Regions from separate parts of the Paenibacillus xylanilyticus genome, predicted to be linked through region 2. Evidence: riboswitches for the same ligand, from Rfam matches in the RefSeq annotation. Region 2 holds a riboswitch; the other holds the start of a gene.
The links. A riboswitch is a leader RNA that binds a small molecule or an ion and turns the genes downstream of it on or off. The one in region 2 is predicted to bind ZMP and ZTP.

Region 1 (4,740 bases), 2.8 Mb from region 2:
TTCCCATCTAATTTGTCCCTCCGGTAAGTTCTTCATGTACAGCATTACCAATAATGCCTAATTATCATTCATAGGCCCGATAAATCCTGTATATTATATCATCACCTACACCGAATTACACCATCAAAGGACATGTAATCATTACAGAAAACCGAATACTATAAAAATAGGACCGGAAACTTGGCATGTTCCGGTCCTTTTTTGCTCTAGTTGTACAATAATTCCATGTGCCTGTGGACTAGTATTTCAGATCTGTGTACAGCGGGAATTGGTCTGTCAGAGCCGTTACTTCCGCGCGAGCCTCATCCAGCTTCGCTGTATCTCTAGGATTTTTCAATGTTTTTGCAATGATTTTACCGATAGCAACCATGGCTTCTTCGTTCATGCCACGGGAAGTAGCTGCCGGAGTACCAATACGAATGCCGCTCGTTACAAACGGGCTGGTCGGATCAAATGGAATTGCATTTTTGTTCACGGTAATACCGATGGAATCAAGCACATGCTCAGCTTCCTTACCTGTGATGTTCACGCTGCGAGTGTCGATCAGCATCAAGTGGTTGTCTGTACCGCCGGATACAATGTTCAGTCCTTCGGCAATCAGTGTTTCAGCCAAAACCTGAGCGTTCTTCACTACGTTTTGTGCATAAGTTTTGAACGAAGGCTGCAGGGCTTCACCCAGAGCTACCGCTTTGGAAGCAATAACGTGCATCAAAGGTCCACCTTGGGAACCTGGGAATACCGCTTTATCGATCGCAGCTGCCCAGGATTTGCGGCACAGGATCATACCGCCACGAGGTCCGCGCAGCGTTTTGTGTGTTGTCGTTGTTACGAAATGGGCATGCGGAACCGGGCTCGGATGCAATCCGGCAGCAACCAGTCCTGCAATGTGGGCCATGTCCACCATGAACAATGCACCTACATCGTTTGCGATGGAAGCGAGTTTTTCAAAATCAATCGTACGCGGGTATGCACTTGCGCCTGCAACAATCAGACGAGGACGGTGCTTGAACGCTGCTTTGCGCACTTCATCGTAATCGATCAGGAATGTATCTTCCTGTACGCCATAGGCCACGAAGTTGTAGAGCAAACCAGATGCATTCACCGGGCTGCCGTGAGTCAGGTGTCCACCATGAGCAAGGTTCATGCCCAGCACCGTGTCACCAGGTTTCAATGCGGCAAGATATACTGCCATATTCGCTTGTGCTCCGGAGTGAGGCTGTACGTTTACGTGCTCAGCTCCAAACAGTTCCTTCGCGCGGTCACGTGCGATATCTTCCACGACATCCACATGCTCGCAGCCACCATAATAACGTTTGCCTGGGTATCCTTCAGCGTACTTGTTTGTCAGTACAGATCCAAGTGCCTCAATTACCGCTTCACTTACGATGTTCTCGGATGCAATCAGCTCAATGTTGTTCTGTTGGCGTTTCAATTCCAAATTCATCGCTTCAAGTACTGCAGGGTCATTCTTACGCAATTGTTCCATGTTTAAATTCCTCCCAGTATATTAGTGAAGTTATAAAGCAAAATTGAAAGGTTACACTCGCCACTCCGAATGCAGCACAATCTTCCGATCGCTGTTATCCCCAGATTTTTTTGAATCCCCCTTTAAAGGGGAAATCCGGTGATAGCCTATGCTTCCGATGTAGCTTTCTTTCAGAAAGCTTTTAGGCAAGCACTTCGTTTCTCCAGATTTGTCCTGCACTCTCCGTTTTCGTGTAAACATTAATTTCGCTTTATAGTAGGTTGAAGATATCAGTCACAAAATGTCGAATCTGGTTGCTCTTCCATCTGATACACCGCACGTTCGCCGCCAATCAGCTTCGGTCGGGTCAACGCTGTCGTTACACGGGCTTCCCCGATGTAGCGAAGTGTTGTACGGAAGGGGACTGCCACATGCCGCAAGTGCATGCCAATCATCGTTTCCCCGATATCCACTCCTGCATGAGCATGCACATGTTCAGCCAGACAAGGATCATTCAGTGAACGATATGCTGCAGATGCCATGGAACCGCCTGCCTTGGGAACCGGTACGGCACCCACTTCAGTCAAACCAAGACGCGTGAGCAGTGAACGCTCCATCACGAGTGCACGGTTCAAATGTTCACAGCACTGAAACACAGGCTCGAAGCCAAATTCCTGCTGCACCTCGCGAATCCCTGCAAGAAGCTGCTGTGCTACATCAACGGCACCACTCGTACCAATCTTTTGGCCTGCAACCTCGCTTGTGCTTGTACCGATCACAACGATCTGTCCAGGTCCAAGCTTACCGGCAAGTGCCAGTTCACGCAGAATGGTTACGGTCTGTTCCTGCAATCCGGGTTGATCCGAATCTAACTCAATAGTCATCCTATCGCCTCCCGATAAAATCATGCCTGACTTCCTCACGGCAGTCCGCTCTTGTATTCATGCACGGCATCTCAGGTACTATTATAGCGAATAATCAGATGAAAGACGAAAAAAAGAGCAGTCTGCGGGTATCGCAGAATTGCTCTTTTGCCCAGGCGACCGGCCGTTTGTTCCGGTGCTCCATTGTGGTTGTGCCCACTTCGTCGCCAGTTACACCGGATCCCTGTTTTCCCCTTCATCATAAAACAACCCACGCTTAAAATCAACGGGTAATTTACACCACGTGTTCGTTTTTGCATAACAATTTAATTTAAAAATTCAATCTTCACTGTCCCATTACTATGACCTGCACAATCAGGGTTTATCCCAACTTGTCCAGAAGGCGATCCAGTGCAGTTCTGATCTCCGCAGCGGCGATATTGTAATCATCACGACTGCCGCCAAACGGGTCAGATATATCAAAGCTTGGAATACGCTGCCGGATCTCAATCACGCGTTCACGCTCTGATGCCAGAATCTCCTGACCGAGTGCACGCTTCAGTTCCATTGTGGCGAACAGGCTGTCCAGTTCCTGAAGATCATTCAGAACCTGATTATCATTCTCCACATATTCTTTCAGCGTGTACGTCTTGTGTACCGAATCCGGGAAAACCTGCAGAACATGCTGTTTATGGCTTCGCGTTAACGTAAGGACCAAATCTGCCCAGCCAATCAGGCTCGCGTTAAGCTGTGTGGAATGACCAGGCCCTTCCGCCTGATGATCTCTTAATACAGCTTCGGCATGACGGGAAATTGGCATTCCCGATGCTGCCGCCACACCTGCAGAACGAACCTCTACCTGAATGCCCCGTTCCGCTGCCAGCTTGCGCAAAAGCCCCTCCGCCATGGGGCTGCGGCACGTATTACCTGTACATACAAACAAAATATGTTTCATTGTGATAGCCTCCCCATTTCGCAAATGTTGTCGAATGATGCAATATTTTAATTTTAAATGATGAACAGTTAAAGAGTTTGGTTATGACTGCACAAGGGCTGCACTGCTTCGCTCTATGACTATTAAAAAATAAACAACAGTCCAAACGCAAGCAGGATGGCTCCACCAATCGCTTCACCATAATCACCAAGGTTCTGGCTCACTCGTCTTCCCAGCAGCAGACCCATGACGGACATGATTCCACCGCATGCACCAAAGGCAAGTACCGTCAGCACCAGATCACTGCTAAACATGCCGAGGGACACCCCAACGGAAAACGAATCCACGCTTACACTGAGTGAAAACAGTATCACACCGAGCATGGAGCGATGGTCCACCAGCTTGGTGTCACCTTCACGAAATGCATTCAGAATCATGTGACCCCCAAGCAGAACGAGCAATCCGCCTGCGGCATACGTCGTAATATCTCCCAAGAGAGAGCTGACGTATTTTCCCGTGTACATGCCGATCAGCGGCATGATGACATGAAACAAGGCCGTAACCAAGCTGATTCGCAGCACATCACGCAAACGAATGCCTTTCATGCCAATCCCAATGCCCAGCGAGAAGGCATCCAGCCCAAGGGCGACGGCCATGATCAAAATGGTTACCAACTGCCCCAAATGGGCAGACACATCCCACATTCCCATACCCCCAAGTCACGTAAAGGTTCTTGTACACGATATGCGGACAAGGACACAAACATGACGGGAGATAGAGAATGAATAGTCGGCTGAGACGCAGGCAAGCGTGTCAAAAGGGGATGGCTCTAATCGGCAGGCCGTGGTGTGGTTGTGCTTGCTGCCACGGCCTGCCGATTAGGTGGACCGGAGAGACATTGTCAGCTCCGGTCACGGTGTTACTGGTCACCAACCTGTATAAGTTGGTGACCAGCAGCTTTGAGCAGCCGATTCATAACGGCTGCTCCCAGCCCTTCGCGTGAGCAGGCTTCAGCCACAATGTATGTGGCGCCCTGCTCATCGCAGCTGCGCAGCGCGGCATACAGCCGGCGCGCTGCTTCTTCAAGCTCGCTGGCATTGCCCAGCGAGAATACGGCATCGGCGCGGTACTGCTCCGCGTGCTCGGCGAACGCCAGCACCGCGGTGCGCTCTCCGCGCTGCGCCGCCTCCGCGAGGGCGGCGCTGATCCAGGCCGCCACGGCTGGCGGCGGCCCCTCTACCACGCACAGCGACCCTGCGGGCGCATAGTGCGTGTACTTCATGCCCGGCGAGCGCGGCGCCAGGCTGCCTTCGCCTTCGGACCCACCCGCGAGAATCGCCGGGTCCGTGGCGACATGGGCGGCAACGGCGGACAACTGCTCCGCCGTAATGCCGCCAGGGCGCAGGATGGTGACGGTACCGTCGTCACCGACCTGCACTACCGTGGACTCGACGCCCACACCCGTGGGGCCGCCGTCC
Region 2 (4,740 bases):
GCTGTTCCGCTGTAGGCTGCTCACCCAGATCAGTCGTTCCTTCACTTATCAATTGATCCTTGATATACTTATTGCCCATTGCTCCAGACAGAGCTCCTACCACGGGAACATCCAGTGCTACAAAGTATCCTGTCGTAAACGCCGTCAAATCAATGACACGCTGCGGTGTTTTGGGTACCTCAACTTCTCCCGCATCCGATTGGTATGTAACGGTCTCCCCTTCGTCAGTTGTCGCTGGTTCAGTTGCTGATGCTGAGTCAGTTGTCTGCTCTGCCGTGTTTGCACTTGCATCCGTCGCTGTACTCGTCGTCTTGGTCTGACCGCATGCACTTAGTACCAGCAGCACGGTTAGTGCCAGTATAAGCAAGATCGAATTAGATCGCCTCAACAATGTAAACCCACCTTTTTAAATGATATTGATAATCGTTATCACTTTATCATGATGCAGTCTATTTGACAAGCTAATTCTAGTTCTCTTTGTAAAATGTAGTTATATTGAATGTTTCACCCCGCAGACAGCTTTCATTACAGGAACAAAAAAAAGCCGCCATGGGCGACTTTTAAGACAGATTGTTTAGTATTCGTGGAACCTTGTAATCTCCCATCCTTATCCTGTATTAGCTCTCTTTCAAGGTATTATGATCAACTACCATCCAATGGTTATCCCTATATTGCAACGTTATTCTTACAGAGATGGAACCTTCATTCGATCGATATTTACTGACCTCAAGTGTGGCCTCATTCTTCTCGTCCGCCAGCTCAACCTTTTCGATCCGCAGTAAAATTCCTCGGAGATTGCTTTCATTACCTTCATATAAACCTTGCTTAAGCAATTGTTCATAAGTAAGGTTATAAACGTCCACCTTATATTCCGTTTGTAAGAACTCCATTATATGTTGTCCATCAGAATCACTTAATGCAGGTGTCCGATCATAATCTATTGATATATACTCCATTGATCTATTAAGAGCTGAATCTATCATGATGACCTCTTCCAATGCTGCAACATATAGTTCGCTTAGACCGTTATCAGCATCTGCATTCGTGGACGTGCTTGCACAAGATGTTGTCAGACTAACCAGTGACAGAACATAAATGAAGTACAATAACTTCCTGGGAATGACCCTCACCTCCTGTGGATTCCTTAACTCCTTAACGGAAGTCTCATGGAACATGTTGCACATTAAAAAAAGCAGTCCTCAGCGGACTGCCCGTTCGTTTTTACATTTTCAGATCCAATTGAAATTGATCCAGCTCTTCTTCTGCTTCACGCATTAACTCCAATAGCTGATCAGCGTATTCTCCAAGCACAGCCCTGCTGGCCTCAAAATTCACCCATTGAATGGTTAGTGGTATTGAAATGAAGCCTGTAATGACATCCCATAACGCATCGAGATTCCGCCCGTAAGAGTCATCTAACCCCAGCTTCGCCTGAAGAATATCATGCAGCTCTTCTTTTCCATGAATATCATTTCCATCAATGATTACTGTCTTCATACCATCCTACCTTTGGTCATTTGATTTGTTCAAACGTGCGATAATGATCGGTTGTCTTGTATATTAAGCCATCACTGGAATAGAGGATTCGGTCACTCCCCCGGGTTCCACCCGAATAATTGATATCTGCCTCGTACCACGTTCTTCCCTTTTTCTTGGGTAACAGGCCTTCCCGATTCTGAAAAATATCACCGCCGATACTTTTGCCTGGGGCCACATCTTGCAGATTTCCTTCACTTGGTTCCCAGCCTAAAGCTCTGGCCTCCTTCTTGGTAATATAATTATCCGGAAGCTCCTGATGCTCGGCAAGATAATTGGCCACTTCGTCAAATTGGTTCAAGACAGCCTGAGTCTGGGTCGAATCATCTACAGTTAGCGATTCAAGTGAACAACCTGCGACCAGCATCGTCGCAAGAATAATGAGTACAGCACCTAGCCATTTTTTAATATACACTGCTTATAATCTCCTTTTAATCTTCTTAACTCAAAAAAGTATATACCAATCTGAACACAGTTCCAAGTATAGCTAAAGTTAAAAGGATTGATGTACATTTCAAAATGAAGTACTATCAAGGTAATATGGTCATATGTAACTGGCGAACACGGTGAACCGTGAGGGAGCATATGATGTCTAATCAAGCCGTACGCCTGGGCCGAGGTAAGGAAGTTTTATTTCCTTGCCTCTTTTTATTTGGAAAGGGCGATGATGAGCATGAGTACAGAGAAGCTAATGTTGAATTGACAAACGGTAGCGGACTTTATGAAGTAAGAGATGACTGCGAAGGTTGCCGGGTTGAAGGAGAAAGGAATTACACCTTGTCTAGCGACTATTTTGGTTGGTGATGATCCCTCATCAGAAACGTATGTACGAATGAAAGGCAATGCATGTGCCCGAATAGGGGTACATTCGATTAAAGTGGTTTTGCCTGCAGAGACTACAACGGAGCAATTAATTCAGGAAATAACCAAATTAAATGAAGACGTATCCGTTCATGGCATTCTGCTGCAGCACCCGGTACCGCATCATATCGATGAAAGAGCCGCTTTTGATGCTATAAGCATAGAGAAAGACGTGGATGGCGTTACCACCCTAGGATTTGCGTTAAATGCCTTTGGAATCGCCGCTTTCCCTTCCTGCACACCACAAGCGATTATCCGCATTCTGGATTTCTATAACGTACCCATCGAAGGCAAGCACGCTGTGGTCATAGGAAGAAGTCCAATTCTCGGTAAGCCCGTTTCAGCCATGCTGCTTAACCGAAATGCAACGGTAACTACCTGTCACTCCAAAACCGTCAATCTGGAAGAAATCGTGAAGTCAGGAGATATCGTGATTGCTGCCGTTGGCAAAGCCTGTTTTGTAAAAGGAAGCTGGATTAAACCTGGTGCAGTTGTCATTGATGCAGGTTACAATAAAGGCAATATCGGTGATGTGGACTTTTCATCCTGCTTGACTCCGTCATCTGCCATTACACCCGTCCCGGGTGGGGTTGGTCCCGTAACCATTGCTACGCTGATCGAACACACGATCAAATCAGCCTGCATGCAATCTGAAAAAACATCATAATATGTACGAAAGCACGCAAAGCTCACTCGTTTCATGAGGGCTTTGCGTGCTTCTTAGTGTATAGACATAAACCGTAATGAGCATTGAAAGTTCGTATATCTGCTAGTTCCATTTTCGTTACTCTACATATCTGTTCATGTTCTTTTTATTTCTTCGCATATTGTAAAATGGCCGTCGCCGCACGAATACGAAGTTCCTCGTCTTCACTCTGTAATGCCTTCCTTAGTACGTCGAGAGCTTCCTGCACTGTTCCGTCATCTACGCCAACCGAATGTTGAACTGCCGTTTCCGTTTCGGAAGTTCTTGAAATCCACGGCTCCAATTGAGCCTGTGAAAGTGGATACTCGAATGTTGAAATGATCGAAGCATTCGAAATCAGAGCACGTACCTTATCGTTTATCTCTGTCAGTGGAATTCGTCCCAACCACGTTACGCCTCGCCGATGACATATCGAATCTTCTTCAATGCTAACGGAGTCATCATAAAAGTAGTCACCGACATCTCCAACATATACCCACTCATCGTCATGAATTAAGACATGATCTCCATCCTGTATGATGTTTACAAATGCCTGTAGGGTACCTATTATCCCGCTCAGCTCCGATTCAGGTATGGCATAATGCTGCCCGATTTGCTCTTTCCATTCTTCAGTCGGCAGTTGTTCCAAATCCCCTGTAGCTGGCCAATCGATCCCGATAAAGTTATCTTCCAGGAAGGCTGCAGTTCGATCAGTTCCGTGTATGATGGATTGGATGTGAAAAAGGTTCATGCTGCACTTGTCCTCCTCTGATGCTACAACTTTATTTTACGTTCTACACATTATAGATGCTTTCATTTGGTTTGTCTTTCGCTTCAGCAGTTTATTAGATCAATCCAACAATCTCGCTTGAAGGTTATTTTTTCGTTTCCGAAATGCCGATGGTGTCTCGCCAAAGGCTTCACGGAATTTTCTTGTAAAATGTATACCGCAGTCGAATCCGACATCCGCAGCAATCTCTGCGATTTGCCGATTCGTTCCAGCGAGAAGCTGCGCTGCCTTCTCCAATCTGAACTTGTGAACTGTATTTAGAATCGTATCCCCTACCTGCTCCTTAAATAAATGAGAGAGGCGTGAGGTGGATAAACAGCATCGGTTCGCCAGTTCCGGTATGCTTATTTTCTGCGCAGGATACATCTGCAGATACCGCATGATCTCCGCAATTCGGGGATCCATCGTCGCCGGAACATCCGGTGGATAGGTGTGTTGAATGTGAATCAACGTCTCCTCGAGGGCCAGCTCAGATAATCGGCGATATTGTTCCGAACGGCCATCCGAAAATCCATGACGCACCAATCTTTGAAGAGCATTTTGCAAATCATGCTGTACCTCTTCCGAAACTATCCGCTGGTAGATGAAACGAGCTGACGTTTCAGGTAGCTTCAACCAAGTACTCCAATGGGGATCGGGTATGAAGTGTACCCATATAAATTCCCAATGATCCTGCTTCGTTCGATAATGATGCGGAAGCCCTGGCATAAGAATCGCCACATCCCCCGCTATGCAGGTTATCGAATTTTTGCCATGCTGTATTTCCCCTTCACCCGAAAGCGTATACATTAATAACCAGTCGATGCTCCCCGTTGGTCGATGAATTTCATATCCGTTCAACTCCTTATAATGACCTGCGATCAATATT

Region 1: another riboswitch for ZMP and ZTP. It lies ahead of F4V51_RS26430 (TIGR01440 family protein); the one in region 2 lies ahead of F4V51_RS13935 (bifunctional 5,10-methylenetetrahydrofolate dehydrogenase/5,10-methenyltetrahydrofolate cyclohydrolase).

What each region holds. Positions count from the first base shown of each region.
Region 1 covers NZ_CP044310.1:5,909,282-5,914,021, forward strand. Annotated here, with positions in the region: gene upp (uracil phosphoribosyltransferase) at 1-7, opposite strand, end outside; gene glyA (serine hydroxymethyltransferase) at 239-1,486, opposite strand; gene F4V51_RS26430 (TIGR01440 family protein) at 1,756-2,349, opposite strand; ZMP/ZTP riboswitch at 2,492-2,573, opposite strand; gene F4V51_RS26435 (low molecular weight protein arginine phosphatase) at 2,711-3,283, opposite strand; gene F4V51_RS26440 (manganese efflux pump MntP) at 3,406-3,966, opposite strand; gene F4V51_RS26445 (L-threonylcarbamoyladenylate synthase) at 4,182-4,740, opposite strand, start outside.
Region 2 covers NZ_CP044310.1:3,109,313-3,114,052, reverse strand. Annotated here, with positions in the region: gene F4V51_RS13955 (ABC transporter substrate-binding protein) at 1-391, opposite strand, end outside; gene F4V51_RS13950 (hypothetical protein) at 618-983, opposite strand; gene F4V51_RS13945 (barstar family protein) at 1,222-1,497, opposite strand; gene F4V51_RS13940 (ribonuclease) at 1,514-1,951, opposite strand; ZMP/ZTP riboswitch at 2,077-2,158, shown strand; gene F4V51_RS13935 (bifunctional 5,10-methylenetetrahydrofolate dehydrogenase/5,10-methenyltetrahydrofolate cyclohydrolase) at 2,270-3,064, shown strand; gene F4V51_RS13930 (hypothetical protein) at 3,210-3,833, opposite strand; gene F4V51_RS13925 (helix-turn-helix domain-containing protein) at 3,933-4,740, opposite strand, start outside.